DNA from 4 places in the Promicromonospora xylanilytica genome. Region 2 is predicted to be linked to each of the others. Evidence: riboswitches for the same ligand, from Rfam matches in the RefSeq annotation. Region 2 holds a riboswitch; each other region holds the start of a gene.

Region 1 (8,016 bases), on a different contig from region 2:
GTCTCCGCCGGCGCGCCAGGCCGTGAGCTGCTCCGCGAGGAACCGCGCCGCGCCGCGCGGCCGGCCGCCCGCCACGTGCGGCGTGAGAATCAGGTTCGGGACGTCCCAGAGCGGGGATTCCGCGGGCAGCGGCTCGGTCTCCGTGACGTCCAGCGCCGCACCGGCCAGGCGCCCTGACCGCAGGGCGTCCGCGAGGGCCGCCTCGTCGACGGTCGCTCCCCGGCCGACGTTGACGAACCGCGCGGACGGCGGCAGCAGGCCGAGCAGGCGTTCGCCGAGGACGTGGTGGGTGGCGGGGGCGGCGGGCAGGAGCGAGATGAGCACGTCGGTCTCGGCCAGCAGCGCGTCCAGCCCGTCGGTGCCGACCACCGGGTAGCCGCCGCGTTCGCCCGCACGCGTGGCGACACCCGTGACCCGCGCGCCGAGCGCGGTCAGCAGCGGGGCCAGTCGCAGGGCGATCGACCCGAAGCCCCAGATGGTCACGCGTGCGCCGTCGAGCGTGTACTCGCGGCCGGTGACCGGGTCCGCCTGGGCGAAGGTGATCTCCTTGGCCCAGTGGTGCTCGCGCTGCGCGGCCAGAGCCGCGTCGATGCGCCGGACGGACGCGAGGACGAGCGTGAGGGCGTGCTCGGTGACGGTGTCGTCGTGCAGGGACTGGCCGGAGGAGATGACGACGTCGGGGCCGAACCCGGACCGCAGCGCGACGTCCGGGCCGGCCGAGAGGGTCTGCACCCAGCGCAGGCCGGTGAGCCGGCGGGCGGTGTCGGCGAGCACCTTGGGCGGGTTGGACCAGGTGACCAGCACCTCGGCGTCCGCGTGCTCCTCCGGGACCGGGTCGTTCATCGCGTACGTGGCGACGACGTCGGCGCCGCCGGGCGCGAAGGAGGCCCCGGCGTCGGGCAGGAGGGGCGGGAAGTCGATGTCGAAGGGTACGTCCGGTACGAGGATCTTCACGTCCGGGACGTTACCCGACCGGTCCACGACCACGGGGTGCGTCCCACCGGAGGTCCGGCGGCACACACCCCGTGGTCGATCCGGAGAGCGACGCGAGAAGTCGTCAGCCCGTCACGCGGATGAACACCGCGTTGTCCTGCCACATCTCGCCGTACTGCACGGGAGTGCCCTGCTGCTGGGCCTCCACGACCATGCCGTTGCCCGCGTAGAGGGCGACGTGGCCGGGCGTCCACACGATGTCGCCCGGCTGCGCCTCGGCGGCGGAGACCTGGTACCCGACGGTCGACATCGAGCTCGAGCTGTGCGGGAGGCTGATGCCGAGCTGGCCGTACACGTACTGGATGAGCCCGGAGCAGTCGAAGCCGCTGGGGGAGGCTCCGCCCCACACGTAGGGCACGCCCACGTACTCGAGGGCCAGGTTGACGGCCTGCTGGCCGAGGCCGGAGGTGTCCGCGACGGCGGTCTCGACGGCGGCCGCGGTCTCGGCTGCGGCGGCTTCCGCCTCCGCGGCTGCGGCGGCCTCGGCCTCCGCTGCGGCAGCTGCCTCGGCCTCAGCCTTCGCCCTGGCCTCGGCTTCCGCCTTGGCCTTTGCCTCGGCCTCTGCCTTCGCCTTGGCCTCGGCGATGCCGGCCTCGGTCTCGGCGTACGGGGTCACCGACACGCGTCCGCGCTCGGCCCAGAAGTCCGCGTCCTGCGTGACCTTGACCTTGGTGACCAGGTTCTCGGCGAAGCCGGCCCGCGTCGTGGAGTCGACCGTGTTGCTGACCGGGGTCGCCCCGGCGAGCGTGGTCTGGGTGTGCGTCTCGGCGGGCGCGGTGTGGGCGGTCTGGGTGAAGACCGACGCCAGCATGCCGGACGTGACGACCGCGATGGCGCCGGTACGGGCGGCATTCTCTGCGGCGGTCTGGGTCAGTGCGGTGAAGGGGGTGAGTGCGGGGCCGTCGGCGCGGTGCCTGCCCCGGCTGCTGGAACGGTTTGCCTGGTCGTCCGCCCAGTCGTGGGTGCGGTCGGTGAGTACGGTCACCAGTGATCTCCTCGGACGCCTACGAAGTGAGCTGTCGGGTTCGGATGGGGAGAGCGATCACCCGGCCTCACAAGGAGGCTTCACCCCAAGGACACTCGCGTGCCCGGCTTACCTGGTTCCCCCGCCCCTGTCACGTCGTAGCTGCTCAGATCCGGTGACAGGGCTCGGCGTCCGGACCAGGACCTCACCGTTGCTGGCGAGGTGACATGACCGTACCCGCCCCTCGCGCGATTGTCACGATTAGGTCACATACCAACTTGTGATGGAACCTCGCTGGTAATCAGTGCCCCATGCGACTATGACGGGCATGCCTGACTCCACGCGTTCCCGGTACGACGTCGTCGTCGTCGGCGCAGGTCACAACGGACTCACCGCGGCGGCCTACGCGGCACGTGGCGGCCGCTCCGTCCTGGTCCTCGAACGAGCGGACCATGTGGGCGGCGCCGCCGTCTCCGCCCGGCCCTTTACCGGAGTGGACGCGCGGCTCTCGCGATACTCCTACCTCGTGTCGCTGCTCCCGCGCCGGGTGGTCGAGGAGCTCGGCCTCCCTGTCACGCTGAGGCGCAGGCGCTGGTCCTCCTACACGCCGGTGGCCGAGGGCGGCCTGCTCGTCGACGGTCAGGACGACGCCGCCACGCGCGCCTCGTTCCGCCGCCTCACCGGCGCGGACGACGACTTCGAGGCCTGGGTGCGCTTCTACACCATGACCGCCGAGGTGGCCCGGCGTCTCGCCCCGACGCTCACCGAGCCGCTGCTCCCGCGCGCGGAGGTGCGGGACCGGGTGGTCGACGGCGTGGGGGAGGAGGCCTGGCGCGCCCTCTTCGAGGAGCCCCTCGGAGCGGCGCTGCGCGGCACGTTCGCGCACGACGTGGTGCGCGGCGTCGCGGCCACCGACGGCCTGATCGGCACGTTCGCCGACGTCGACGAGCCGTCCCTGCGGCAGAACCGCTGCTTCCTCTACCACGTCATCGGTAACGGGACCGGCGACTGGGACGTGCCGGTGGGCGGCATGGGCGCGGTCTCCGGCGCCCTGCGCGACGCCGCCGTGGCGGCCGGTGCCGAGATCGTCACCTCGGCGACCGTCACCGCCGTGGACCCCGGCGCGTCGGGCGCCGACGTCACCTGGACCGATGCCGACGGGCGGGTCCGCGGCGCGACCGCCGGGCACGTGCTCGCGGGATGCGCCCCGGCCGAGCTGGAGCGCCTGCTGGGCGGCGAGGCGCCGGAGCCCGGCCCCGAGGGCGCGCAGCTCAAGGTGAACATGTTGCTCACCCGGCTGCCCCGGCTGCGGGACGACGTCGACCCCGTCGCCGCGTTCAGCGGGACCCTGCACGTCAACGAGTCCCTGACCCAGCTCCAGACCGCGCACGCGCAGGCCGCCGCCGGACGCATCCCTGACCTGCCGCCGAGCGAGATCTACTGCCACACCCTGACCGACCGGAGCATCCTCGGGCCGTCGCTCGCGTCGACGCATGCCCAGACCATCACCCTGTTCGGGCTGCACATGCCGGCGCGCCTCTTCCGCGCGGACCCCGACGGCGCCCGCGACCGGGCGCTGCGGGCCACGCTCGCGTCCCTGAACTCCGTGCTGGCGGAGCCCGTCGAGGACGTGCTCGCCCTGGACGCCGACGGAGCACCCTGCCTGGAGGTGCGCACCCCCGTCGACCTGGAGGGCGACGTCGGGCTGCCGGGCGGCCACATCTTCCACCGCGACCTGAGCTGGCCCTTCGCGGAGGACGGTGCCGACGCGGGGCGCTGGGGCGTCGAGACCGAGCACCCGCGGGTCCTGCTCGCGGGTGCGGGCGCCCGCCGCGGCGGTGGCGTGAGCGGCATCCCGGGCCGAGCGGCGGCCATGTCGGTGCTGTCGAGTTGACCACAGCAGTTCCTGCCGCGGCGGGCGGCCAATGGGCAGGAACTGCTGTGCTCAACTGATCGGGGTCTCCTGGGTGGTGGACCAGGCGTAGGTCGGGTTGCTTGTCAGGAGGTCGGGGTGGGGGCCTCGGGATCCGACCCGGGCCGGGGCGGTCGAGGCGTCGTGAGTCAGCAGCAGCACCTCGTCCGCCACCGCCAGCGGGGTCAGCCGGTGGGTCGCCAGCAGCACCGCCCGGCCGGTCCCGCGCGCGTGCGCCGCGACGGCACGCACCAGGGCGTCCGCGGTCTCCCCGTCGAGGTGCTCGGCGGGCTCGTCCACGAGTAGGACCCGTGCAGGACTCAGCAGCGCGCGGGCGACCAGGAGTCGGCGGCGCTCGCCGCCCGACACAGCGGCCGCGTCCGTGCCGACGACCGTGTCCAGGCCCTCGGGGAGTGCGGCGAGCCAGGCTCCGAGCCCGACCGCGTCGAGCGCGGCCCGGGCCTCCGCGGCCGTGACGTCGCCCCGCGCGACCCGCAGGTTCTCCAGCACCGTGGTGTCGAACAGGTGCCCGTCCTCCCCGACGAACAGCGCGCTGCCGGGCCCGGCGGGCGGTGGCACAGGCGTGGGCGTTGTGGTCGGTAGAACGTCAGGTGATCGGTAACTCGGGCTGCCGATCATCTGACGTTCTGCCGACCACGCTCGGTGCGCCTGTCCTCGGTGCACCCGACCTCCCAGCGGCGGGATCAGGCCGGCCGCCGTCATCAGCAGCGTCGTCTTGCCGACGCCGGACGGTCCGGCCAGCGCCACGACAGAGCCCTGCCGCAGCGTGAGGGACACGCCCTCCACCACGGCGCGCGGCCCACCGGCAGCATCAGGCCCACCGGCAGTCCCGGGCCAGCCGGCGGCGACGTCGTCGAGCACGAGCAGCGTGTCGCCCGCCGCCGGCGACACGCTGCTGCCCGCGCCCGTTTCCCGCGACCGGACGTGCCCGTCCGTTCCCCCGGACCGGACGCCCCCGTCCGCTTCCCCGGACCGGACGCCCCCGTCCGTTCCCCCGAGCAGATCCGCAGCGGGCAGCAGCTCCAGCAACCGCCCCGCGGCCGCCCTCGACCGGTGCAGCTGGACCGCGGCCGTGGGGAGCCCCGCGGTGGCCTCGAACACGGCGAGCGGCGTCAGCACGATGACGGACAGCGCCTCGACGGACAGCGACCCCGACAGGGCGGCCGGGATCCCGAGCGCGAGCGAGGCGAGGACCGCGAGCCCTTGCGCGAGCGCGCCCAGCGCCGCGGCGAGCCCGGAGGTGCGCGCACCGTCGTCGGCGACGGCGGACAGACGAGCGTCGGCCGCGTCGAGGTCCGCCAGGCGCGCTCCGAACCGGCCGGCGACGCGCAGCGCCGCCGACTCCTCGAGGATCTCCAGGGACAGCGCCGTCACCTCGCCCCGCACCACCGCGCCCCGTGCCTCGGTGCGCGCCGCGGCCCGCGCCGCGAGCCACGGGGTCACGATCCCCGCGAGCACCAGGCACAGCGCAAGGGCCACACCCGCCGCGGGCAGCAGCACGCCCAGCAGGATCACCGACCCGAGCGACGTCACCACCGCGACCCCCGCCGGCACGAGCGCGCGGACCACCACGTCGCCGACGTCGTCCACGTCCTGGCCGATCCGCGCCAGGAGGTCGCCGCGCCGCACCGTGACCGGACGGTCGTGCGCGGCGAGCCGGTCGTACAGGTTGGCGCGGAGCGCGGCCATGCCCCGCAGCGCCACGTCGTGCGAGGCGAGGCGCTCGCAGTAGCGCAGCACGCCGCGCCCGATCCCGAAGGCCCGCACCGCCACCACGGCCACCGACAGCGTGAGCACCGGCGGCATCTGGTACGCCCGGGCGACGAGCCAGGCGGCAACGGCCGCCAGCCCGATCGCGCAGGCCAGGGCGAGGACCCCGAGCCCTACCGCTCCCGCGACCTTGACGGGCCGGACCTCCAGCAGCGGCAGGACGCGGCGCAGCGGGTCGGCTGCCATGGGTCGTGTCGAGGTGGTCATCCTGCCTCCCGGCCGGTCGCGGTACGGCCAGCGGGTACCGGCGTGCGGTCGCCCGCCGGGGCCGGCGCCGGTCCGTCCGCAGGGTCCGGAACCGTGCCCGGGTCCGGAACCGCACCCGGGTCCGGCGCCGAGCGGACGTCGATCACCTGGTCGGCGAGTCCGAGCAGCGACGCCCGGTGCGCGACGACGAGCACCGTGCGTCCGGCGTCCCGCCAGGCGCGGACGGTGTCGAGCACCGCCTGCTCGCCGCGCGCGTCGAGGTGCGCCGTCGGTTCGTCGAGGACGACGAGCGGCTTGCTCGCAGCGTCGTCCAGCAGGGCGGACGTGAGCGCCACGCGCTGTCGCTGGCCCACCGAGAGCCCCACGCCGCCGAGCCCGACGCGGGTGTCCCAGCCGTTGGGGAGCGTTTCGACCACGGCGTCGAGCCCGGTCAGGCGCGCGGCCTGGGCGAGGCCGGTCCCGGTGCCCGGGGCCGCGCCGTCCAGCACCACGTCACGCAGGCGCCCGGGCGGGATCGACGGACGCTGCGGAACCCAGGTGAGGGCTGCCCACCAGGCGTCGAGCTCGCCGGCCCGCAGGTCCGCGAGGTCCCGGAACGCGCCGTCGGGTGCGACCAGACCCACCCGTCCGGCGTCCGGCGCCAGCAGTCCGAGCGCCACGAGCACCGCCGTCGACTTGCCGGACCCGCTCGGTCCGCGGAGCGCGACGACCCGACCGGCTCCCGTCGTGCCCGGCCCGAGCGGGATCCGCGCGGACAGCCCCGCGGGGGCGACGACCCCGCGTCCGGCTGCCCGCACGGAGGCCCCCTCCAGCACGAGCTCCTCCGCGACCACGCCCGGCGCCGTCGTACCGGGGGCGGCCACCGGCCGGTCCGCGGCGTCGTCCGCGGTGGAGAGCAGCGCGAACGCCCGGGACGCGGCGGCGACCCCGTCGACCGAGGCGTGGAACTCCGCCCCGACCCGCCGCAGCGGCAGGTACACCTCGGGCGCCAGCACGAGTACCGCGATCGCGGGCTGCAGCTCGACGGCACCCTCGACGAGCCGGAGCCCCACCCCGACCGCGATGATCGCGACCGACAGCGTGGTGAGCAGCTCCAGGACCATCGACGAGAGGAACGCGATGCGCAGCGTGCCCATGGTCGCGGTGCGGGAGGCGTCCCCGAGCGTGCGCACCCGCTCGCCCGGCCCGGACGACCGGCCGAACGCGCGCAGCGTCGGCAGCCCGGCGACGAGGTCGAGCACCTGGGTGCCCAGCCGTTCCACGGTGGCCAGGCGCCGCTCGGACGTCCCGGCCGTCAGCCGCCCGACCAGTACCATGAACAGGGGGACGAGTGGCAGGGTCACGACCAGGATCACCGCAGAGATCCAGTCGAGGCCCAGCACCACGACGACCAGGGCGGGCGTCAGCAGGGCCGTCAGCACGAGCTGCGGCACGTAGCGCACGAGGTACGGCTCGAGCGCGTCGAGCCCGCGCGTGGCGAGGGTCGCCACCTCGGCCTCCTGGCTCGCGCCGCTCCCGCTGCCCGACGGCGGCGCTCCGGCCCCGCCCGCCGGGGACCCGTCCGGCGTTCCGCCGCCTGACGCCCCGCCGTCCGGCCGGGGACCGCGCAGCGCCCAGGCCTCGACCACGGCGCGCCGGAGCTCGGCGATCGTCCGGGCGGCGGCGCGCAGCGCGTACCGTTCCTGTGCCCACGCGACGCCCGCCCGCCCGGCGACCACGAGCGCCAGCCCGGCGAAGGACCAGGTCAGCGCGGTCCCGGACAGGTCGTCCCCGCGCACCGCCGGCGCCAGCAGGTCGGCGACGAGCAGGGCCTGCGCCACGATGAGCGCGGCGGCGGCCACGCCGAGGACGACGGTCAGCGCGACGTACCAGCGGGCCGCGCGGACCTGCCGCAGCAGGCGGGGGTCGATGGGCTTCATGCGTTCGTGCTCCCGTCGTGCCTCAGAACGCCGCGTCCTTGATCTTCTTCCAGGTCAGACCGGCGGGCGCGGGGATGTGGTCCACGGTCAGCCGACGCCGGAAGACCCAGTACGTCCAGCCCTGGTACAGCATCACCAGGGGAGTCAGCAGCACGGCGACCCAGGTCAGCACGGTCAGGGTGTACGGGGTCGACGCCGCCTCGGCGACGGTGAGCGAGCTGCCCCCGCCC
Region 2 (6,853 bases):
AGCCCACCACGATCAGGTCCGACGCCGTGGAGAACTCGGTCAGCAGCTCCGCGCCGGTACCGTCCAGCACGATCCGCCGGATGCGCAGCCCGGGGTTCTCCGCCTCGTACCGGTCGACCAGGACGTCCATGCCGGCCCCGATGTCGGCCAGCACCTGCTCACGGTCGATGCTCGACGGCAGCCACGCCAGCATGCCGGTGTTGCCGACGGGCACGCCCGTGACGGCCGTCAGCTCCGCACCCCAGGCGTTGGCCTGCACGATCGCGTGCTGCAGTGCTCGCTCGGCCTGCGGTGACCCGTCCACGCCGACGACGATGCGGCGCACCTCCCGGATCTCGGCGGCCCCGGGTGCGACGGCCGTCGGCGCGGCCTCGGATCCCGTACCCGGCACGCTCCACGAGACGCCACGGTTGGCCTCGGCGCGCAGCGGGACCACGACGACCGGGCACTGCGCGTGGGCGGGCAGTGCGGACGACACCGTACCCAGCAGCCGCTCGGTGAAACCGCCTCGGCCGCGCGTGCCGACGACGGCCAGCCCGTAGTCCGCGGACAGCTCCACGAGCACGCCCGCTGCGTCACCGGTGGCGACTTCCGTGGTGGCGCGCACCCCGGCGTCGGCCACGCGGGCCTCCGCCTCGACGAGGACCGATTTGGCGCCCTCCTGGATGGTCGTGTCGTCCAGAGCGGCGTAGCCGCCGTCGAGCGAGGCTGCCGTGAACGACGGCAGCGAATAACTGCACACGATGTGCAGCGACCAGCCCACGCGGTGCGCGTAGGCGGTCGCCCAGTCCAGCGCGTGCAGACTAGCGGCTGATCCGTCCACACCGACCAGTACGACCTCGGATCGCGTCATCGCCAGCCCTTTCTTCGGCAGTGCACCATTGCACTGACAAACCTACCGGCGGCGCGCGCGTTATGGGTAACCGGTGGCAAAAAGTCTGCAGGAAGAAGGCAAAGCAGAGCGCCTGCCCGGTCACCGGGCAGGCGCTCTGCTGTGCGGTACTTCGAGGCTGCGGTCAGCCCATGCGGATGAACGTGGGGTTCGACTGCCAGATGGTGCGGAAGTCGACCACGGTGCCCGGCTTGGACGCGTCGATCATGGTGTTGCCACCGGCGTAGATCGAGACGTGCCCGGGGGTCCACATCAGGTCGCCCGGCTGAGCCTCGGACGCCGGCACCTGCGTGCCGTAGCCGGGCTGCGCGGAGGACGAGTGCGGGAGGCTGATCCCGAGCTGTCCGTAGACGTACGCGGTGAAGCCGGAGCAGTCGAAGCCGCTCGGCGAGGAGCCGCCGGAGACGTAGGGCACGCCGATGTAACGGCTCGCGATGGAGATCACGGAGTTGCCGATCGCCGACGCGGGAACGTCCACCGAGCTGGCGGTGGCGGTGGCGGCAGCGGCCTCTGCGGCCTCCGCTGCCTCGGCGGCGGCTGCCTCGGCGGCCTCCGCTGCCTCAGCGGCGGCGAGCTCTGCCTGGTAGTCCTCGTTCTCCGCGGCGGAGACCACGGAGACCGCGGCCTTCTCGACGTTGAGCTCCGCGTCGGGGGCGACGGTCACGACCGGTGCGTTGGTCAGCGCCTCGCGAGCCTGCGACGACAGTGCGTTGAGGTCGACCGAGTTCATCTTCGCGTGGCCGGCCTCGACGGGTGCGGCCTGTGCGGCCATCGCGCCGCCGAAGGTCGAGACCAGCAGGGCGCCACCGGCGGCGGCAACCGCGGTACGGCGACCGACTGCGGCGTTCTGTGCGAACTCAGTGAGGGGGGTTACTGGTCGTCGCGCAGCCCGATGACGAGCGCGAGTCGTACGTGCAGTCACGTATTACCTCTCCTTGTACGCCTTCGAGGTCAGCTGTCGGGTTCGGGTGGGAGAAATCACCCGGCCGTGTGCTCCCGAAGGAGTACCCGGCTTCACCCCGAGGACGCACCCTGGCGCCCGTTGGTGGGTCCCCCGCCTCTGTCATGCGGTCGTCTTGGGACCTCGGCCGGTGACAGAGTTCGGCGTCCGTCCGAGGACCCCCACGAAATAAACTCCGTGGGAGCGGTCTGAACGTACCGGACCTCTCCGCCGATGTCACGTTCCGGCAACGAATGCCATGACGTGTCGGACCTGCGGCATCGCGTTCCCGACAAATCGGGCGGCCCTCGGGTGCCCGAGGGCCCCGTCCCCAGGCCGGGCGGTCCGGCCCGTCTCCGCGCCCGGCCGCGCCTCAGGCCGTCGCGACGAAGAGGTGCTTGGCCAGGTCTTCCCCGAGCTCGAGCGCGGTGCCCGCGCCGTCGACGGTCACCGTGTAGGTCCCGTCGGTGTGTTCGGCGGTGATCCGGGAGCCCGGCACCAGGCCGGCGTCGGACAGGCGGGCCAGCAGCTCGACGTCCGTCTGCAGCGGCTCGGCGATGCGGGTGAGGGACGCCGCGAGCGGCTCGCCCTTGACGCCCTTCTTCGCCGCCGCCTCGAAGGCGGACGGTAGGGAGATCACGCCGGTCAGGAACGGCACGTCGGTGTATTCCTCGCCGAGCTCCGCGAGGCCGGGGATCGGGTTGCCGTAGGGGTCGTGGTGCGGGTGGTCGAGCAGGCCCACCAGGCGCTTCTCCACGAGGTCGCTCATGACGTGCTCCCAGCGGCAGGCCTCGACGTGCACGTGCTCCCAGTCGAGCTTGATGACGTCCGTCAGCAGACGCTCGGCGAGACGGTGCTTGCGCATCACGCGCATCGCCTTGTCCTGGCCCAGCTCGGTGAGCTCGAGATGCCGGTCGCCCGTCACGACCACCAGCCCGTCACGCTCCATGCGCGCGACGGTCTGCGACACCGTCGGGCCGGAATGCCCCAGGCGTTCCGCGATGCGCGCGCGGAGGGGCGTGATGCCCTCCTCGTCGAGCTCGTAGATCGTCTTGAGGTACATCTCGGTGGTGTCGATCAGATCCGTCACGTCAGCTCCCGTCATGCGCACAGCCGCCCAGTCGCCCTGGACACGTGCGGCCCGGGCGTCGGCCCAGGTTCTAGTCTAGTTCTGTGCCACTGACTATCCCGACACATCTGCTGCCCACCGACGGCCGTTTCGGCTCCGGCCCCTCCAAGGTGCGCCCGGGACAGGTCGATCATCTCGTGGCGAACGCGCACGTGCTCGGTACGTCACACCGGCGGGCACCGGTGAAGGACCTGGTGCACCGCATCCGTGAGGGTGTCACGGAGCTGCTGGGCGCGCCCGACGGGTACGAGGTGGCGCTCGGCAACGGCGGCGCGACGGCCTTCTGGGACGTCGCGACCCTGTGCCTCGTGGAGCGCAAGGCCCAGCACGCGGCCTTCGGCGAGTTCGGCGGCAAGTTCGCCACCGCCACGTCACGCGCCCCGTTCCTCGAACCCTCGCACGTGATCTCGGCGGAGCCGGGCTCGGTGGCGTACCTCCAGCCCGCCGACGACATCGACACGTACGCCACCCCGCACAACGAGACCTCCACGGGAGCGGTGGCCCCGGTGCTGCGCCCCACGGGTAGCGGCGGCGCCATCGTGCTCACGGACGCCACCTCCGGCGCGGGCGCGCTGCCCGTGGACCTCCACCAGACCGATGCCTACTACTTCGCGCCGCAGAAGGTGTTCGCGGCCGACGGCGGGCTGTGGCTGGCGGTCCTCTCCCCCGCCGCCGTCGAACGTGCCGCGCGGATCGAGGGGTCGGGGCGCTGGGTGCCCGAGTTCCTCTCGCTGACGACGGCCGTCGCGAACTCCCGCCAGGACCAGACGCTCAACACACCCGCCGTCGCGACGCTGCTCCTGCTGGCCGACCAGGTCGAGTGGCTGCTCGCCCAGGGCGGGCTCGAGTGGTCGGTGAAGCGCAGCGCGACATCGGCCGAGATCCTTTACTCCTGGGCCGATGCCCGCGACTGGGCGACACCGTTCGTCGCACGCCCGGAGGAGCGCTCTCCGGTGGTCGGCACCATCGACATCGCCCCGGAGATCGACGTCACGCGCCTGCTCGACGACCTGCGCGCCAACGGGGTGCAGGACGTGTTCGCGTACCGGAAGCTCGGCCGCAACCAGCTCCGCGTCGGGATGTACCCGGCCGTCGACCCCGACGACGTCGCGGCGCTCACCGCGTGCGTCGACTACCTGGTCGAAACCGTTTGACCAGCATGATCACGTCCGCAATACCCCTTCGACGGCGAGTTCTGGCTATTGTCCGCGGTACAGGGACTCTGTAACGTTTCCGCAACAGAGGGAACCATTCGAGGGGCTGTTCAAACACCATGCCAGTGATCGACCACTTCACTTTCGGGATCGTGACGCCGTTGCTGGCGTACGCGATCTCGTGTACCGGCGCTGCGACGGGCCTCGCGTGCACGTCCCGAGCCCGAGCAGCTTCGGGCGGCACGCGCGCGGCGTGGCTCGTGTTCGGCGCCATCGCCCTCGGGGGCACCGGCATCTGGGTGATGCACTTCGTCGCCATGCTGGGTTTCTCCGCTTCCGGAGTGACCATCCGGTACGACGTCCCCCAGACCCTGCTGAGCGCGGCGATCGCCATCGTCGTGGTCGGCGCGGGCCTGTTCATCACGGAGCTGGGCAAGCGCAAGCTGCCCGCGATGCTCGTCGGTGGTGCCCTCGCGGGCGCCGGCGTCGCCGCCATGCACTACATGGGCATGGAAGCGATGGAGATGTCGGCGGAGGTCGTCTACAACCCGGTCTACGTCGTCGCCTCGATCGTCATCGCGATCGTCGCGGCCACGGCCGCACTGTGGTGCACCGTGCACATCCGCGGCACGCTCGCCACGATCGTGGCCACCCTGGTGATGGGGCTTGCCGTGACCGGCATGCACTACACCGGTATGGCCGGGGTCTCCGTGATCAACCCGATCGAGAGCGTTCCCGCCGGCGCCTCGACGATGCAGCTGCTCGTGCCGCTCGTCATGACGGTGAGCGTCGTGACGTTCCTGCTCATCCTCGGGATCGGCCTCTGGCCCACCGAGGACGAGCTGCGCACGCAGGCCGAGTTCGAGAACCGGCTCAAGGCCCACAGCGAGCAGGCCCAGCAGTTCGAGAAGGCTCCGCAGGAACCGCGGCCCGGCCCCGCGCAGTTCGCGCAGACGCACCGCGCGCACTGACTCGCATCACATAGCGGCCCCGGAGCGCCCGTCCCTCTCGTGGGGGCGGGCGCTCCTTCGTGTGACCACACCCACGTACCGTTAGCAAGGCTAATGATCTAGACTGGGATGGTGTCGAGCTCCCGCAGATCCAGCCGAAGCCCGGCCACCGTCGGGGGCGACCTGCGTGTCGCCCTGACCCGCGTCTCCCGCCGCCTGCGCGCCGAGCGCGGCGAGGCCGACCTCCCCGAGGGCCAGTTCGGGATCCTGACAGTGCTGCACAAGCACGGCGAGATGTCCCCCGGTTCCCTCGCTGAGCACGAACGCGTCCGGCCGCCGTCGATGACCCGGGCCGTGAACACCCTGACGGAGCTGGGCCTCGTCGAGAAGGTCGAGCACGCGACCGACCGCCGTCAGGTGGTCGTCCGGCTCACCGCGGCGGGCGCCCGCGAGGTCGCCGAGACCAGGCGTCGCCGTGACGCCTGGCTCACCAAGCAGCTGTCCACCCTGACCGGAGAGGAGAGAGAGATCCTTGCAGGAGCCAGCGAGCTCCTGATCCGGATCGCCGCTCGATGAGCGCCACTTTCGCCAGCCTGAAGTACCGCAACTATCGCCTCTGGTTCGCCAGCGCTCTCGTCGCCAACATCGGCACCTGGATGCAGCGCGTCGCCCAGGACTGGGTCGTACTGACCCTTCTCACGAACAACTCCGGCGTCGCCGTGGGTATCGTCACCGCCCTCCAGTTCATCCCCCACATCTTCCTGTCCGCCTGGGCAGGGCTCCTCGCTGATCGCCTCGACCGTCGCAAGCTCCTGATGTTCACGCAGGGCGGCATGGGCTTGCTGGGCCTCGGGCTCGGTGTGCTGGTGCTGTCCGGCGCGGCCGAGCTGTGGCACGTCTACGGGTTCGCCACCCTTCTGGGTGTGGTGAGCGCCATCGACGGGCCGGTACGCCAGACCTTCGTGGCTCAGCTGGTGCCGACCGCGCGGCTGGCCAACGCCGTCGGGCTCAACTCGACGAACTTCAACGCCGCTCGGCTCATCGGCCCTGGCGTGGCGGGCCTGCTCATCGCCGCCGTCGGCAGCGGGTGGGTGTTCATCATCAACGGCATCGCGTTCGGCGCCGTCATCATCTCGCTCGCCCGGATGCGCGACCTCCGCCCCCTGCCCGTCGCCTCGCGCGCCAAGGGGCAGATCCGTGAGGGTCTCGCCTACATCCGCGGCCGCAGCGACATCGTCGTGATCATGGTCGTCATGGGCGTGGTCTCGACCTTCGGGCTGAACTTCCAGCTGACGTCCGCCATGATGGCGCGCGTCGAGTTCGGCCGGGGCGCCAGCGAGTACGGCATCCTCGGGTCGGTGCTGGCCATCGGGTCGCTCGCCGGCGCGCTCCTGGCGGCCCGGCGCGAACGGCCGCGGGTGCGGCTCGTGCTCGGTGCCGCGTTCGCGTTCGCGATCTCGATGGGCGTTCAGGCGGTCATGCCGACCTACCTCGGGTACCTGCTGATGTGCATCCCCGTCGGCTTCGCGTCCCTGACCATGCTGACGTCGGCGAACGCCGCGATCCAGCTGTCCGTGGCCCCGGAGCTGCGCGGCCGCGTCATGTCGATCTACGTGATGGTGCTGCTCGGCACCACGCCCCTCGGCTCCCCGGTGGTGGGCTGGATCGGCGAGGAGTTCGGGCCGCGCTACGCCGTGCTGATTGGTGCGGTGGCGACGCTGCTGGTGACCGTGCTCGCGACGGTCTGGGCGTACCGGACGTGGCACGTCCGCGTCCGCGCCCGGCTCT
Region 3 (8,016 bases), on a different contig from region 2:
AACGGTTCATGGTCGACGTCGCCTTTCTCGGCGTCGACGCGCTGGACCCCGCGGACGGCGTCGGGGAGGCCACCGCCCTGGAGGCCCAGGTCAAGGAGGTCGCCGCCCGGCGTGCCCGCCGCACCGTCGTGCTGGCGGACTCCACCAAGCTCGACCGGGGTGCCGTGCCCGCGTGGGCGCCGCTTCCCGCGGGCTGGACCCTGGTCACGGACGAGCAGGACGACGAGGTGCTGGAGCGCTACCGGGACGCGGCGGTGGTGGTGGAGACGGTCGAGGCGCCGCAGGGCCAGCGCGTCGACGGCTCGGTGGATGCGGTGCCGCCGCGAGGGATCGGCGGGTGAAAAGTGGTTGTCACTCTTGTGATGTCATAAAGACGTATTTATCGTGATGATGTCTGGACCATCCTGTGAGACGCGGGACCGGCGCACCGTCGCGCCGGGAACGAACTGCCTGCACCACCGATCTCGGGAGACGCACATGTCGACACGTCGCACCGTCCTGTCATCCATCGCTGTGACCGCACTCGTCGCCGGCCTCGGGCTCACGGCCCTGTCCGCGCCCGCCCAGGCGGTGAACGGGAACGCCCAGTGCCAGAACCTCGAGGACCCGGCTACCTCCGGGTGGACGAGCTACGCAGAGCTCGGCCGGCGCCTCGGCCAGATCGAGGCCACGAGCCAGGGGCGCGTGGACGTCGACGTCTTCGGCCAGAGCCGCTCCGGACGCGACCTCTACGCGGCACGGGTCGGCACCGGCGAGCAGGTCCTGCTCGTCACCAGCCAGATCCACGGCAACGAGAAGGTCGGCACGGAGTCGTTGCTGTCCCTGCTGAAGACGCTCGGCACCAGCGGTTCCCCCGAGGCCCAGGCGATCCTCGAGGGGGTCACACTGGTCGCCGTCCCGATGTTCAACCCGGACGGCGGTGAGCTCAACCAGCGCCAGAACACGTTCACCTGGGACGACGTGCAGGACACCTACCCAGCGCTCGAGGGCACCGAGGCGCCCTACTACTACAGCGAGAACGCCGGTGGTTTCGACATCAACCGGGACTTCAGCGCCGACCTCGACGCCGAGCCCAGCCCGGGTACGTTCCCGACGGACGAGACCGAGCCGGGAATGTTCCTCACGAACGAGTCCCGCGCCCTGCGTGACCTGTACACCGACCTGCGCGACGAGTTCGGCCAGGTGGACGGCTTCGTCGACCTGCACCACATGGGCCCGTGCAACCAGGAGAACGAGACCGGCCAGTACGTCACGGTCTCGCTCGACTACCCGCCGCTCGGCTCCGAGGTCGACGGCAACCCGCGCTACGACGACTGGCCTCTGCTCGACCAGGACGGCTCCCGCAGTCTGGCCCTGGCCGCGGCGAACGCGATGCGTGAGCACGCGGGCGGCGGCAACGCGGAGACCTCGCCGTTCTTCGGCGGCGTGGTGCGGTACACCCACCCGCTCGTGGCCGACGGGTACACCTGGGACAGGGACTACGCGGGGCAGGCGCGCTCGGCGTTCGCACTGAACGGGTCGAAGTCGGTGCTGTTCGAGGTCCGCGGCCAGTCCGACGACTGGGGCCAGAAGCAGCAGGGCATGCTCACCGCGGTGGTCCTGTCCGGGATCACGGGTATCGCCGAGAGCCTGGCCGACGGCTCGGTCGAGGACCTGGACGGGGACGACTTCTTCGACCTGCCCAAGTACTGGTGACCTCGGGTCGTCGCGCGAGCCGTTGAGCGGCGACCTCCTGACCACCATGCGGCTGCCGCCGGACCGACGACGTTCTGGTGGCAGCCGCATGGTTCCTCGCCGGCTGCTGGCCGCCGCCGGGCTCGACCGGGTCGTCGTCAGTCGGCGGCGAGGACCTCGGCGACCGTCGTCACCTCGACCAGCGGCGCGTACAGCCGCATGACGGCCAGCGCCCGCTCGTGGTCCTCCGGCGTCGACCCGGCGCAGGCGTCCGCGACGACGAGGACCCGGCGGCCCGCGTCGGCAGCGGCCAGCGCCGTCGAGATGACGCAGCAGTCGGTCGCCACGCCCGTCAGCACCAGCTCGCCGGCCCCGCGGGTGGCGGCGTCCAGCTCCGGTCCCCACTTGCCGAACGTGGTGCGGGTGACCACGGGCGCGCCGGAGGCGGCGACGTCGCCGAGGTCGGTGATCTCGTAGAGCGGGTCGGTCTCGGGCACGAGCGCGAAGGGCCACCGGTCGAAGTAGGCGCGCCAGGCGCCGTCGGGCACCGCGGGGGCGACGTACCGCGTGAGGACGGTGCGGCCGGCGAAGGCGGGCAGCAGACGCCGCGTCCCGGCGAGAGCCACCGGGTAGCCGGGGGAGGCCCAGGGGCTGGGCGGGCGGGCGAAGACGTCCTGCATGTCGATCACGACCAGGGCGGCGTCCGGCCCGGGCGGCACCACCGCGGAGGCCGGCCCGGTCACCGCTCCTCCTGGCGGCGCACGGCGCGGGAGCTCAGCAGGAGCGTGCCGGCGAAGCCGATGGCCAGGGCGACGAGCACGCCGAGGTTGGCGAAGCCCCAGCTGCCTTCGATCCCGCCGAGCGGACCCAGCAGGTAGCCCTGCCAGGCCAGCCACGGCGCGTAGGTGTTGGTCACCAGACCCCAGCCGACGGCGGTGCCCGCCAGCACCAGGAGCACGGCGGGCCAGTGCACGGACCCGTAGCGGCCGGAGACGGTGTACAGGTCGGTGTCGGTGTAGTCGCGGCGGCGCAGCAGGATGTCGGCGAGCAGCACTCCGCACCAGGCCGCCACGGGTACGCCGAGGGTGATCAGGAAGCCCTGGAAGGGGCCGATGAACGAGTCGGCGACGAACACGACGTAGACCGCGCCGACGATCATGAGCGCGCCGTCGATGGCGGCGGCCACCCAGCGCGGCGCGGGCAGCCCGAGGGACAGCAGGGCGAGGCCGGAGGAGTAGATGTCGAGCGCCGCACCGCCGACCAGCCCGGCGAGGGCCACCACGACGAACGGGATGAGGAACCACGTGGGCAGCAGCGTGGACAGGGCGCCGATGGGGTCCGCGCCGATCGCCTCGTTCAGATCGGGGTCGGAGCCGGCGAGCAGCAGGCCGAAGACGAGCAGGACCACGGGTGCCAGGGACGCACCGAGGGTGGTCCAGCCGACGATGCGGGGTCCGGAGGCGGAGCGGGGCAGGTAGCGCGAGTAGTCGGCGGCCATGTTGACCCAGCCCAGGCCGAACCCGGTCATCATGAAGACGAGCCCGCCGATCACCTGCGGCGCGCCGCCGGCGGGGATCGCGGCGACCGCCGCCCAGTCCACGTGGTCGGCGACGAGCACGATGTACACGACGGTGAGCACCGCCGTGAGCACCGTGATGATCACCTGCAGCCGCATCACCAGGTCGAACCCGAAGACGCCCGCCGCCACCACGACCGCCGCCACCACCACGAGGGCCACGACCTTGGTGACGGTTCCGCCGCCCCAGCCGAGCGTGCCGAGCACCGTCGACGTCGCGAGCGTGGCCAGCGCTACCAGCACGGTCTCCCAGCCGACGGTGAGGATCCACGACAGGAGGGAGGGCAGCGTGTTGCCACGCACCCCGAACGCCGCGCGCGACAGCACCATGGTGGGGGCCGACCCGCGCTTGCCGGCCAGCGAGATGAACCCGCAGAACAGGAACGACACCACGATGCCGATCGCCCCGACCACGGTCGCCTGCCAGAACGAGACACCGAACCCGAGCAGGTAGGAGCCGTAGCCGAGTCCCAGTACCGACACGTTGGCCCCGAACCACGGCCAGAAGAGGCTGCGTGGCGACCCGCGCCGCTCGGACTCGTCGATGGTGTTCAGGGCGTTGCTCTCGACCGCCGTGGGGACGCTCATGGCGGTGATCATGCCACTCGGCCCCGGAACGCACGAGGGCCCGCACCGTGTGGTGCGGGCCCTCGTGGACGTGTCGGCCGAGCTGCGCGCCCGGCCGAGCCGTGCGTCAGCCGACGCGGATGAAGACCGGGTTGTCCTGCCAGATCTGCGACTCGTGCACCGTCTGGCCGGGGACCGGCGCCTCGATCTGCATGTCGCCGCCCGCGTAGATGGCGATGTGGCCGGGGCTCCAGATGAGGTCGCCCGGCTGTGCCTCGGCGGCCGAGACCTCGGTGCCCGCGTAGCGCTGCGCGGACGAGGAGTGCGGCAGCGTGACGCCGATCTGGGCGTAGACGTACGCCGTGAAGCCGGAGCAGTCGAACCCCGCGGGCGTCGAACCGGCCCAGACGTACGGCACGCCGATGTACTGGCGGGCGATCGAGACGATGTCGTTGGCGGCGGCCGGGACGGCCTCCTCGACGACTTCCTCGACCGGCTCGGGGGCCGGCTCCTCGACGGGCTCGGCGGCCTCGACCGCCTCCTCGACGACCGGCTCGGGCTCGGGCTCGGGTACGGGCTCCGGCTCGGGGGCCGGGGTCACCTTGATGGTCCCGGTCTCCAGGGCGAACTTGCTGTCCGCCGCGACCTGGACGGCCGGTGCGGTGGCTGCGGCCGACACGGTCACGGCCTCGGCGGCCCCGGCCTGCAGCGTCTCGGTCTGTGCGGCCGCGGTCGTCAGGGTGTCCTGCTCGGCCGTGGACGTGCCGTGGTCGGCCACCGGTGCGGCGTCGGCGGGGACGCTCAGGAGGGTGACGACCAGGCCGGATCCGGCTGCGACGACCGCGCCACGACGGGCGACGGTGGAGATGCCCCGCGCGGCGGCGCGGGAGATCGGGGTCAGCGGAGTGATGGGTCTGCGGGCAGCACGATGGCGCCCGGGCATGCGAGAGGTCACGATCGGTTCTCCGGACGCCTGCGAGGTGAGCTGTCGGATTCGGATCGGAGAATGACCCGGCCGCGTGCTGCTGGTGCGGCTTCACCCCAAGGGCACCGGGTGGTGCCCGCCTACCTGGTTCCCCCGTCCCTGTCATTCGGTCGGTACAGCCTCGAGGCGGTGACAGGGCTCGGCGTCCGCCTCGAGTGCTCGTGGCGTTCCACGAACCGGGCGACGTTAACCCCAGGCGACCCGAAAGTCACAATCGCATCACGGTCGACGAGTGGACGAATGTCCTACTTGACCCGGTTAGCCAACGTGCGATAAGTCACTTCGCACGCTGGCCGATGCCATCTCACCTGGGGTTACGCCGTGACCCTTGTCTACTGCGGCCGGACGTTGTGGTTGTGGGCAAACAGGTTCTTCGGGTCGTACTGCCGCTTGATCGCCGCCAGCCGCGCGTACGTGGGCGCGGGATAGACCGCCGCCACGTCGTCCTCGCTGGTCGAGAGCAGAAAGTTGGCGTACGCGCCGCTGAGGTGCGGGGCCAGCTTGTCCCACATCGCGGCCAGTCCGGGGCGTGCGGCCTCGACGACCGGCGCCGGACCGCCGGCGATCGTGGCGACCAGCAGCTCCGCCTGTCGGTGCGCGTACGCGGTGGCGTCGTCGGCGACCCGGGAGACCGCACCGCCCAGGCTCCGGACGGCGATCGACGGCGAGCCGGGCGACGTGCCGACCTCGGCGAGGACCTGCAGCACGTCCGGCACCGACGCCCGGTTCACGAACCCGTCGTGGGCGAGCAGCTGGATGCCGGGCGGCAGCGCGGCGCCCTCCACGAGCACGTCCGCGTAGGCGACCAGCGCGACGTCGTCCTCGAGGACCGTGCCGAGCCGGCGGATCGGGTCGAGCACGCGGGCCGCGAGCTCCGGGTCGTCCCCGTCGACCACGACGTGGATCTCGACCGGGGCCTCGTGACCGCCGGCGAACGGGTTGGCCAGGTTCGCGACGGAGGTGAGCTCCTCCGGTGCCGTGCGGGCGTGCTCGGCCCAGCCCTGGAGCACCCCGACGGCCTCGGCGGCCGGGAACGTGATCTTGCCGGAGAAGACCTCCGTGGTCGGGTGCGCCACGAACTCGAAGGCGGTCACGATCCCGAGGTTGCCGCCGCCACCGCGGATCGCCCAGAACAGCTCGGGGTTCTCCTTGTCGCCGGCGCGCACCACGGACCCGTCGGCAGTGACCACCTCTGCGCCGACCACGTTGTCCATCGCCAGGCCGTACTTGCGGACCTTCCACCCGATGCCGCCGCTGAGCGTCAGCCCGCCGACGCCGACGCTCCTGGTGTCGCCCGAGGAGATCGCCAGGCCGTGCGGGGCCAGGGCGGTGGCGACCTGGCCCCACGTCGCGCCGCCGCCGATCCGGACGAGGTGCCGGTCGGCGTCGACGAGCTCGACCTCCGCGAGCTCGCCGAGGTCGATCACGACACCGCCGTCGTTGGTGCCGAGCCCGGGGAAGCTGTGTCCCCCGCCCCGCACGGAGAGTGCGAGGCCCGAGCCGGCCGCGAACCCGACGGCCGCCCGTACGTCTGCGACGGTCCGGGGGCGCAGCACGTAGGCAGGGCTGCCGGCGGCCAGCTTGGTGCGGCCGGCCGCCTCGTACCCGGCGCCGCCAGGTTCGATGATGTCGCCGCCGAAGTCGCGGCGGAGGGTCTCGAGAGCTGAGGTCATGATGATTCCTTCACGGGAGTCACGGGGAGTGGTGACGTGCGGTGTGCCGCACGAAGGCTCGACTCCCGAGCCTCGAGCCGTGTGACCGGACCCCGATGTGACCTGGGTCACAGAGGGCCCGCCCCGCCTACGCAGGCCGCCCAGGGGCGGAACGGGCGACGCCGCTGACGACGTCGCGGATCGGGACCAGGTCCCGCTCGCCGAGCGCGCCGCCGGCGACAGCCAGGACCACGTCGCCCGCCTCCGGGGTGTGCAGCCGGACCACCCGGGCACCGTCGATCGTCGCGGCACGGCCGGGCTCCGCAGGTGACCCGGCCCGCCGCGGGTTAGAACTGAGGGGACGGCGAGCGCTGTCGGCCACGGCGGCGAGGGGAGAACAGCATGGCGACGGGGAGCAGGTTCGAGGGCAGGACGGCGATCGTCACGGGCGGCGGCAGCGGCATCGGTGCCGAGATCTCGCGGCAGCTCGCCGCGGAGGGCGCCTCCGTGGTGGTCACCGACATCAAGCTCGACAGCGCGCAGCAGGTGGTCGACGAGATCACGGCCGCGGGTGGCACGGCGGTGCCGTTGGAGCAGAACACGGCACGGGCAGACGACTCACGCGCCGCGGTGGACCTCGCGGTCGAGCGGTACGGGGCGCTGCACCTCGCCGTGAACAACGCGGGCATCGGCGCGCCGCCCGCCAAGATCGGCGACTACGACATCGAGGCGTGGGACCGGGTCCGCGCGGTCGACCTGGACGGCGTCTTCTACGGCCTGCGCTATCAGCTCCCGGCCATGGTGGCGGCAGGCGGCGGCGCCGTCGTGAACATGGCCTCCGTGCTCGGCTCGGTGGGCATCGCGGAGAACGCGGCCTACGTGACCAGCAAGCACGCGCTGGTCGGGCTGACCAAGGTGGCCGCGCTCGAGTACACCGAGCAGGGCGTGCGGACCAACGCCGTGGGTCCGGGCTTCATCGACACCCCGCTCGTGCGGTCGTCGCTGAGCGAGGAGGCGCTGGCCGCGCTCGAGAGCGAGCACGCGACCAAGCGGCTCGGGACCGACAAGGAGGTCGCCGCGCTGACGCTCTTCCTCCTCAGCGACGAGGCGTCCTTCATCTCCGGCAGCTACCACCTGGTCGACGGCGGCTACTCGGCGCACTGAGCACGCACGCTCCTCCGCGAGGTGAGTGTGCCTCCGCCAAAGGTCGGAGGTGAAGTGCGTGCTCGCGGGCGATGTGGCTCGGCGGGCATCCCGACAGGCTGGGGTCGTCCGGAAGAAAGGCTCCGGACCAGCCCGAACACCTGCCGAGCGCGAGGAGCGCCACGATGTCCCCGTTCCTGGACCACACCCCTGCCGAGCGCCCCGAGCGCCGGCCGAGCCACCTGAGGCAGCACGGCCGACGAGGCCTCGCGGCGCTCGCGACGCTGGGCATGCTCGCCGTGACCCTCGCGGCGGGGGCCCCGAGCGCCGCCGCGGCGCCGAGCACCGCGTCGGCCGCGGCCGCCGTCGAGCCGACGCCGCCCCCGCCGATCTCCGCCCCTGCCGGTGAGCACACCCTC
Region 4 (8,016 bases), on a different contig from region 2:
CCCGGGCGAACTGTAGCGCGACGATGCCGCCGCGATCTGCTGGGCGCAATGTCCCGATATGGGACTGATTCGGCGGGTCCGGTGGCACGTCGGTCCAATCAGTGCTGAGGTAGTGCGCAAGCAAGCCAACCACTCTGGAGGAAACACGCCATGGGTTTCTTTGCCTTTCTCATCCTCGGGCTGATCGCCGGCGTGATCGCCCGCATCGTCATCCCGGGCAAGCAGCCGGGTGGCTTCTGGCTCACCCTGCTCCTCGGTGTGCTCGGCGCCATGCTCGGTGGCTGGCTGGGCGGCCTCATCTTCAACGTCAGCATGGACGCGTTCTGGTCCTGGCAGAGCTGGCTGTTCGCGGTGATCGGCGCGATCATCGTGATCCTGATCGTCCAGGCGATCTTCGGCCGCAAGAAGGCTTGACCGCAGCATCCCGCGGCCGTGCCGTCACCGTCGTCCTCCTGACGTCGTTGGTCGGCGCGGCCGCGGTGTCGTGTACGGCAGGTGACGCACCGTCGCCGTCGTCCACGCCGGGCCCGGTGCCCAGCGATGTCGCGGCCCACCTCAGCGTCGAGGTGGGCCAGGGGCGCACGCAGTACGCGGACCGCGAGATCCTCCTCGAGGTCACCAACGGCTCGGACCGGACGATGACGCTCCTGTCCGGTGCCCTGCACGCCGACGGTTTCGGCCCGTCGCACCTGACCAAGGATCGTCCCCGGGCCTTGCGACCTGGCGCCACTCGCGACGTCTACCTGGGCCTGGGCGAGGCGCGGTGCGCCGGTACCCCGGCAGGGCCGGCCGCGCCGACGCCGGACACCGCGCCGTCGGCCGTGATCACGCTGGCTCTGGGCGAGGGGGACGGGCAGGGGCCGGCCACCGAGATCACCGTCGACGAGGTGACCGATCCCTCCGGCCATCTCGCCCGCACCCACGCGGTCGACTGTGCCCAGGCTGCCGTGGCGGCCGGCGTGCGCCTCGCCGTCGCGGCCGGCCTGCCGGTCGAGACGCGCGACGGCGAGCCGACGGCGCTGGTGACCGTCCGGGTCGAGCCGGTCGACGGCGGGCCGGAGGTCACGATCGACCGCATCACCGAGACCACGCTCATGGCGAACCCCGCCCGCGGCGACAGCTCTGGCTGGGCCGGCATTGACCTGGCGGGACAGCACTCCGGCGAGATCACTCTTCCGGTGGTCCCGGCTCGCTGCGACGCCCACGCCGTCGGGGAGGACAAGCGCGGGACGTTCCTGCCTGTGGAGGCGAGCGTCGACGGCACCGCGCAGCACGTGTTCTACCTCCCGATGCCCGACGCCGCGCGCGCCGCCCTGTACGACTTCATCGGGGACAGCTGCGGCTGGCCCGGCTGATAGCCGTCAGCCGATGATCGGGGCGCTCTCCGGCAGCCGGTACAGCCGGGTGCGGGCGCGCAGGGCCAGCGCGGTGCCGAGGGTGATCGGGCCGAGCCGCCCGATGAACATGAGCAGCACCAGCACCACCTGGTGATACCAGGCGAGCTGCGCGGTGATCCCGGTGGACAGGCCGGTGGTGGTGAACGCGGACGTCACCTCGAACAGGATCTGGTCCACCGTGAACGGCGAGAGCGCCGTTATCCACAGGGTGGGGAGAACCACGATGGCCACCGCCAGCAGAGCGAGGGTGAGGGCCTGGCGCTGGGTGGCCGGAGAGATGCGACGGTCGAAGACCGTGGCGTCCGGGTCGCCGCGCAGCTCGGACCAGATCACCACGGCGAGCACCGCGAACGTCGTCACCTTGATGCCGCCGCCCGTTCCACCGGAACCCGCGCCGATGAACATGAGGATGATCGTGCCGAGCCAGGTCTCCGTGTGCATCTCGCCGGTGCTCACGGAGTTGAACCCGGCCGTGCGGGCCTGCGTGGACTGCGTGAAGGACGCCAGGATCCTGCCGGCGGGGTCGAGCCCGCCCATGGTGGCGGGGTTGTCCCACTCGGCCACGAGGAAGAACATGGTGCCGCCCGCCAGCAGCAACCCGGTCATCAGCAGCGTGATCTTCGTGTGGACGCTCCAGCGCGACGGGCGCACCCGGTCGCGCAGCACCTCGAGGACCACGGGGAGGCCGAGCCCGCCCACGATCGTGGCGAGGCAGATCGGCAGGACGATCCACGGGTCGGCCACGAAGTCCATGAGCGACAGTGAGAACAGGGCGAAGCCCGCGTTGTTGTACCCGGAGACGGCATGGAACACGCCGTTCCACAGCGCCCGGCCGAGGGGCTCGTCGTAGGCGACCGCGAAGCGCAGCGTCAGGACCGTCGCCACGGCGGCCTCGACGACGAACGCGATGATGACGACACGCACCAGCGTCCGGCGCACGTCACCGAGGCTCACGCTGCGGGTCGACGCCGCGGCGACCAGCCGAGAGCTCAGGTCCAGGCGCCGCGAGACCAGCACGCCCAGCAGCGAGGCGACGGTCATCACGCCGAGGCCACCGAGCTGGATGAGCACGAGGATCACCGCCTCGCCGAACCCGGACCAGAAGACCGGCGTGTCCGTGACGACCAGCCCCGTGACGCACACGGCCGACGTGGCGGTGAACAGCGCCTCCATGAACGTGGCCGACTCACCGGTCGCCGCGACCGGCAGCAGCAGGAGCAGGGTGCCCACGGCGATGGCACCGACGAATCCGCCGATCACGAGCTGGCCGGGCCGACGGCGCAGCGCCGCACCTCGCCCACCCGCACGACCCGCGGGGCTGCTGAACCGCATCCGGCTACCGTCGGCTTTCGTTCGACCTGGTGGCACTCGCCCACCGGCGCCGACTGGCGCCCGACGGTTACGCTAGCCGGTCATCGGCGTGGGGGAACGCGGAAGGCGTCGCCTCCGGCGTCGGGCGGAACCCGGCGCGGAGGCGACGCCTCGCGGTGCACTGCTGGCTCAGACGGCTCAGACGACGCGGATGAACGTCGGGCTGTTCTGCCACATCTCGGTGTAGCGCACCGGCATGCCGGCGGCCCAGGCCTCGATGATCATGCCGTCGCCCGCGTAGAGGGACACGTGGCCGGGCGTCCAGACGATGTCGCCCGGCTCCGGGTAGGTCACCTGGTAGCCGGAGCTGAGCAGTGCGCCGGACGAGTGCGGAAGGCTGACGCCGAGCTGCGCGTACGTGTACTGGATCAGGCCCGAGCAGTCCATGCCCTCGGCCGGCGAGGCGCCGCCCAGCACGTAGGTGATGCCGAGGTAGTTGAACGCGACGTTGACGGCCTGCTGGCCGACCGGGATCGGGTCCGGTGCGTCGACGGAGACGACGGCGGGGCCTTCGCCCTCCTCGCCGCCCTTCTCACCGTCGGCCGCCGAGGACGCGCCCAGTGTTTCCATCTCGATCGGCATCTTCGCGTCGGCGGGGACGGTCACGGTGGGGGCGTTCACGACGGCCTGCTTGGCCACGGTGGTGAGGGAGTTGAGGTCGACCGAGTTGAGCTTCGCGGTCTTCACCTCGGTCTTGAGGTTCATCGCGGGGGCCGCGTGGGCCGTCGTCGCGATGGTCGAGATCAGAACGCCACCAGCGGCTGCGGCGATGGCCCCACGGCGGGCGACGGTGCCTGCGTTCTCCGTGGCGGTACGAGCGAGGATGGTCAGCGGTGTCATGGCCGGCCGGCTGTCACGATGCCGGCCGCGAATGGAGTTCGTCACCTAATGTCTCCTGTACCGCCTGCGAGGTCAGCTGTCGGGTTCGGGTAGGAGTACACACCCGGCCGCACGGCTACTGGGGGGTTCCGTCCGGCTTCACCCCGAGGACGACGATGTCGCTGTCGCCCGGGAAGTGGGTCCCCCGCTCCTGTCTCGAACGTCTGGTCATGAGCCGGTGACAGGATTCGGCGTCCGGCTCACGGCTCCACCGTTGCGGGGGAGCAGAAGTCAAAGTACACACCTTCACGGAAAAAGTCACGATCGGGTTACGCATTACGGTCTGACCCCACGAAGACGCAGATTTACGGCGTTCCGGTCTTCAGCGGTTATGACCGACATCACATACATCCGCTACCGTTCGGCGGCATGGCCGAAAGCGCGAACCGCATCTCCGCCTGGTGGGTGCCGCTCATCAGTGCCGTCGCCTGGTGGATCTGCGGATTCCTGCCTTGGCTCCTTCAGGCGTCATACGAGGTCACAGGCATTTCGGAAGCGTCGACCGCGGGCGGTGCGGGCTTTGTGCCGCTCCCGTTCACCGCCGACGAGCCGCTGGTCGGACTGGTCATCATGGCGCTGATCGGGGGCCTGCTCGGCGGTGTCACGGCGGGCATGCCGGCGTCGGCCGGGAAGGGTGCCGGTGCTGCGGTCACCGGCACGCTGCTGTCCATGGCGGCCACGTGCGGCATCTCCTGGTGGCTCGCGATGCAGGGCAGCGTGCCCGGTGACGCCGCGCCCCTCGGGATGCTCGTGATCACCGTCGTCGCGGGAACCTTCGGCCTGGGCGCCGGCCTCCTGACGGCCCTGGGGCCCGCGCCCCTGCGCGGCGTCGCGCTCGCTCTGCCCGTGGTGCTGCTCGACGGCTGGCTCTGGGGGCTCCTCCCCGGCCACGAGGTGTCCCCCCACGGCACGTGGTGGCTCTTCGCGGTGGCGCTCGGGATCGCGTTCGGTCTCGCCGTGGACAGCAAGCCCATCGAGCTGCTGGGTTGGCTCCCTGCCGCGGGCGTCGTCTGGATCCTGCAGGCCGCCGGCCCGGCCCTCCTGGCGGTGCAGGAGAACCTCTGGCCCGGCTCCGCCCTCACCGAGGACCCGCTGTCAGCGGCGCGCATCATCGGCGACGAGCTCGCCTCCGCGGCCGTCGTGTCCGACGGGCACCAGCTCGGCGCCTGGGTGGTCGCGCTCCTGCTCGGCGCGGCGATCGCGGCCCTCCGACTCTCCCGTGAGGCGACGGGCGAGGGCGAGCTCTCCGAGGCCTGGGCCTGAGAACCGGCAGTCCGAGCCACTACTGATTGCGATTGTGTAAATTTCACCCGCTCCAGGGCTTCTGCTCTGTTCTACGGCTGTCCGGTACCCCTAGGTTTGGCCCGGTTCGGGGGCAAACCGCCCCTGTGCGAACAATGGGGGCTTATATGAGCAGGATGTCAGTCGTCGGCGTCGCCACGTCAGCGGTGCTCGCCGTGGCGGCGCTCGTCGCGGTGGCGCCGGGCGCGCAGGCAGCGACCAGCGATCCCCTCCGGGACAAGCAGTGGGGCCTGGACCAGATCAACGCCGAGGCCGCCTGGTCGGCGGGCACCGGCGAAGGTGCGGTGGTGGCGGTGGTCGACACGGGCGTCGACTTCGACCAGCCCGACCTGGCGGGCCAGCTCCTGCCCGGCGCCACGTTCGCCGGCTGCGCGGACGTCCGCCCGTGCGGCGAGGGGGACTTCCGTGGCCCGGACGGCAGGAACGACGGGGACGAGCACGGCACGCACGTCGCGGGCATCGTGGCCGCGGCGGCGGACAACGGCATCGGTGTCGCTGGCGTGGCACCGGGAGCGAAGGTGCTTCCGGTCAAGGTTCTGGAGGCGGGCACCGGCTCGTCGCAGGACATCGCCGACGGCATCCGCTGGGCGGCGGACAACGGCGCCGACGTCATCAACCTCTCGCTCGGCACGGCGCCGGGCGGGCAGCTGCTGACGATCATCGGCGTCGACACCCTGATGCGCGACGCCATCGCGTACGCCCGCTCTCAGGGCGTGCTCACGGTCGCCGCGGCCGGCAACTCGTCGACGCCGCTGTGCAGCGACCCGGCGTTCACCAGCGTCGCCATCTGTGTCGGGGCCACCGACTCGGCGGGTGTCCACTCCTACTACTCGGAGCTACCGATCAAGCTCGACCTGAAGAGCGTCTCGGCGCCCGGGGGCTCGGGAGGTCTGAACGGGTGCGACGGCGACGTCTGGTCCACCGTGCCCGTTGGTACCGGGTCGGAGACCTGCGCGGGCGGCAGCTACGACTCCTACGCGGGCACGTCGATGGCGACACCGCACGTGGCAGGTGTCGCGGCGCTGCTCTACGGGCAGGGCCGGACCATGGACGAGGTCGAGAGCGCGATCCTGTACACCTCGCGTGACCCGCTGCTGGGCCTCGTCGGCGTGTGGACGCCGCTGTACGGGTACGGCATCGTCGACGCGGCGGCGGCCGTCGCCTACTGACCGAACCTGTCGAGGTAGTCGTCTGGCGAGGTAGTCAGGTGGCGAAGTAGTACTACTTCGCCACCTGACTACCTCGCCGCCTGACTACCTCGACAGGGTTGGGCGTCAGTACGGGCGGATGTAGACCGCGTAGTCCTGCCACTGGGCGGTGTGGCGCACCGGCGTGCCGTAGTTGGCGGCCTCGACCACCATGCCGTCGCCCGCGTAGAGGGAGACGTGGCCCTGGGTCCACACGATGTCGCCGGGCATCGGCGACGAGACCTGGTAGCCGGAGGCCACCATGGACGACGACGAGTGCGGCAGGTCGACGCCGAGCTGGGCGTACACGTACTTGATCAGGCCCGAGCAGTCGAAGCCCGTGCCAGGGGACTCGCCGCCGTACGTGTAGGTGATGCCGAGGTACTGCATGGCGATGGCCACGGCCTGGGCGCCGATGGACCCGTCGGACGCGTAGTCCGGGGTGGCGGGCTCGGCTTCCGCGACGGCAGCCTCCACCTCCGTCTCGGCGGGAGCGAGGGCCTCCAGGACGGGCTCCGGCTCGGGCTCCGGTTCGGGCGCGGGGGTGACCTTGACGGCCTTGCTCTCGATCTTGAGCTTCGCGTCCAGAGCGACCTGCACCGCCGGGGCCGCCGCGACCTCTTTGCGGGCGTCCTGCGTCAGTGCCGTCATGTCGACGCTTGCCAAACGGTTCGAACCGTCTCCCATGACGGCGTGTGCGCTGGGTGCGAACGCCGTCGCGAGAAGTCCGGACGATGCCGCGATCAGTGCGCCCGAGCGGGCTGCTGTCCGGGTCGCGGTCATCAGGGGAGTGCTAGGAGCGTGATCGGCGCGGTGTCGACCGCGTCGGACGGTGGTACTCACCGATGTTCTCCAAGTCGCCGGTTGCGCGAGGCCCGTACCGATCTGGGAATAGGGCCCGCGGTCGTGCCTCCGGTGGCACAACGGATCCGACGCTACATACGGGTTACCACCTTGTCTCGATCAGATAACAGTTGTCGTGAAGTATCAGGGTGTCCGAAACGCGGGTAACTTTTCACCCAGATGCCTTTTCGCAGGGTAATGGCCATTCTGGGGCACGAAATGACGCCCTGGAGGGCATAAACAATCAGCAGAGGAAATGATGCGACACGCCGGTATCCGGCGGCGTGTCAGCCCATGCCCGTGGCGCGGAGCTCGGACTCGGCCTTCAGACCGGCCAGCTCCGTGTCCACGAACTCCCGTGCCTTCGTGCCCAGGACCAGGTTGGTCAGGCCGGCGAGCATCCCGCTCTGGGCCACGGCCAGCGTGACCTCGCACGCGGCGTCGGAGACCGGGGCGATCTGGTGCGCCGCTCCCGTGCGGACGCCGGGCGTGCTGCTCGACCAGGAGAATCCGCGGCCCTCGGCGAGGCTGTCCACCTCCCAGGTCGCCCTGGGCAGACCAGGCTGCTCGATCTCGACGCGGGAACCGACGGCGATCGCCTGCTCGGGGCCGAGGATCGTCACGCGGGTCATGGAGCTGGTCCAGGCAGGCATGTGCTCGACGTCGGACAGGACCTGCCAGACGACGTGGGCGGGTGCCTCGACCCGGGTGCTGGTGCGATAGGCGTGGGCCACGAGCCCCAGGCTACGCCGGGCGCGAGAGCGTCCGGCGTAGCCTGCGGCCCGTGGCGACGTGCCAGGTCAGGAACCCGTGGAGAGCTGGAGAGTGACCGGGGCGCCCCAGGTGAGCAGTGCGCCGGCTGCCGGGTCGGACGAGATGACCGTCCCCTCCGGCACAGTCTCCGACGGGGTGTCCTGGAACGTGCACGTGAGGTGCGCCTGCTGGCAGGCGACGCCGGCGTCCTCGAGCGTCATCGCCGCGAAGTCGGGGACCTCGATGGCGCTGTCGGCGACCTCCTCTGGAAGGCCGGTGAACTC

What was found. A riboswitch is a leader RNA that binds a small molecule or an ion and turns the genes downstream of it on or off. The one in region 2 is predicted to bind cyclic di-AMP.
Region 1: another riboswitch for cyclic di-AMP. It lies ahead of ACYVK7_RS06585 (C40 family peptidase); the one in region 2 lies ahead of ACYVK7_RS04930 (C40 family peptidase).
Region 3: another riboswitch for cyclic di-AMP. It lies ahead of ACYVK7_RS21525 (C40 family peptidase); the one in region 2 lies ahead of ACYVK7_RS04930 (C40 family peptidase).
Region 4: another riboswitch for cyclic di-AMP. It lies ahead of ACYVK7_RS01785 (C40 family peptidase); the one in region 2 lies ahead of ACYVK7_RS04930 (C40 family peptidase).

Annotation. Positions count from the first base shown of each region.
Region 1 is NZ_BAAGRP010000004.1:351,374-359,389, reverse strand. It holds gene ACYVK7_RS06590 (NAD(P)-dependent oxidoreductase) at 1-954, opposite strand, end outside; gene ACYVK7_RS06585 (C40 family peptidase) at 1,058-1,978, opposite strand; cyclic di-AMP (ydaO/yuaA leader) riboswitch at 1,980-2,131, opposite strand; gene ACYVK7_RS06580 (phytoene desaturase family protein) at 2,277-3,851, shown strand; gene cydC (thiol reductant ABC exporter subunit CydC) at 3,903-5,867, opposite strand; gene cydD (thiol reductant ABC exporter subunit CydD) at 5,864-7,786, opposite strand; gene cydB (cytochrome d ubiquinol oxidase subunit II) at 7,809-8,016, opposite strand, start outside.
Region 2 is NZ_BAAGRP010000003.1:279,751-286,603, reverse strand. It holds gene ACYVK7_RS04935 (universal stress protein) at 1-853, opposite strand, end outside; gene ACYVK7_RS04930 (C40 family peptidase) at 1,017-1,664, opposite strand; cyclic di-AMP (ydaO/yuaA leader) riboswitch at 1,817-1,992, opposite strand; gene ACYVK7_RS04925 (metal-dependent transcriptional regulator) at 2,206-2,922, opposite strand; gene serC (phosphoserine transaminase) at 3,006-4,115, shown strand; gene ACYVK7_RS04915 (MHYT domain-containing protein) at 4,235-5,086, shown strand; gene ACYVK7_RS04910 (MarR family winged helix-turn-helix transcriptional regulator) at 5,198-5,641, shown strand; gene ACYVK7_RS04905 (MFS transporter) at 5,638-6,853, shown strand, end outside.
Region 3 is NZ_BAAGRP010000072.1:10,095-18,110, forward strand. It holds gene ACYVK7_RS21505 (DeoR/GlpR family DNA-binding transcription regulator) at 1-341, shown strand, start outside; gene ACYVK7_RS21510 (M14 family zinc carboxypeptidase) at 478-1,695, shown strand; gene ACYVK7_RS21515 (cysteine hydrolase family protein) at 1,833-2,417, opposite strand; gene ACYVK7_RS21520 (purine-cytosine permease family protein) at 2,414-3,838, opposite strand; gene ACYVK7_RS21525 (C40 family peptidase) at 3,945-4,772, opposite strand; cyclic di-AMP (ydaO/yuaA leader) riboswitch at 4,774-4,928, opposite strand; gene ACYVK7_RS21530 (FAD-binding oxidoreductase) at 5,135-6,475, opposite strand; gene ACYVK7_RS21535 (hypothetical protein) at 6,603-6,740, opposite strand; gene ACYVK7_RS21540 (SDR family NAD(P)-dependent oxidoreductase) at 6,857-7,618, shown strand; gene ACYVK7_RS21545 (serine hydrolase domain-containing protein) at 7,783-8,016, shown strand, end outside.
Region 4 is NZ_BAAGRP010000001.1:409,816-417,831, reverse strand. It holds gene ACYVK7_RS01800 (GlsB/YeaQ/YmgE family stress response membrane protein) at 151-414, shown strand; gene ACYVK7_RS01795 (hypothetical protein) at 411-1,355, shown strand; gene ACYVK7_RS01790 (TrkH family potassium uptake protein) at 1,362-2,729, opposite strand; gene ACYVK7_RS01785 (C40 family peptidase) at 2,907-3,653, opposite strand; cyclic di-AMP (ydaO/yuaA leader) riboswitch at 3,655-3,851, opposite strand; gene ACYVK7_RS01780 (hypothetical protein) at 4,017-4,910, shown strand; gene ACYVK7_RS01775 (S8 family serine peptidase) at 5,057-6,118, shown strand; gene ACYVK7_RS01770 (C40 family peptidase) at 6,224-6,919, opposite strand; gene ACYVK7_RS01765 (SRPBCC family protein) at 7,267-7,713, opposite strand; gene ACYVK7_RS01760 (PASTA domain-containing protein) at 7,780-8,016, opposite strand, start outside.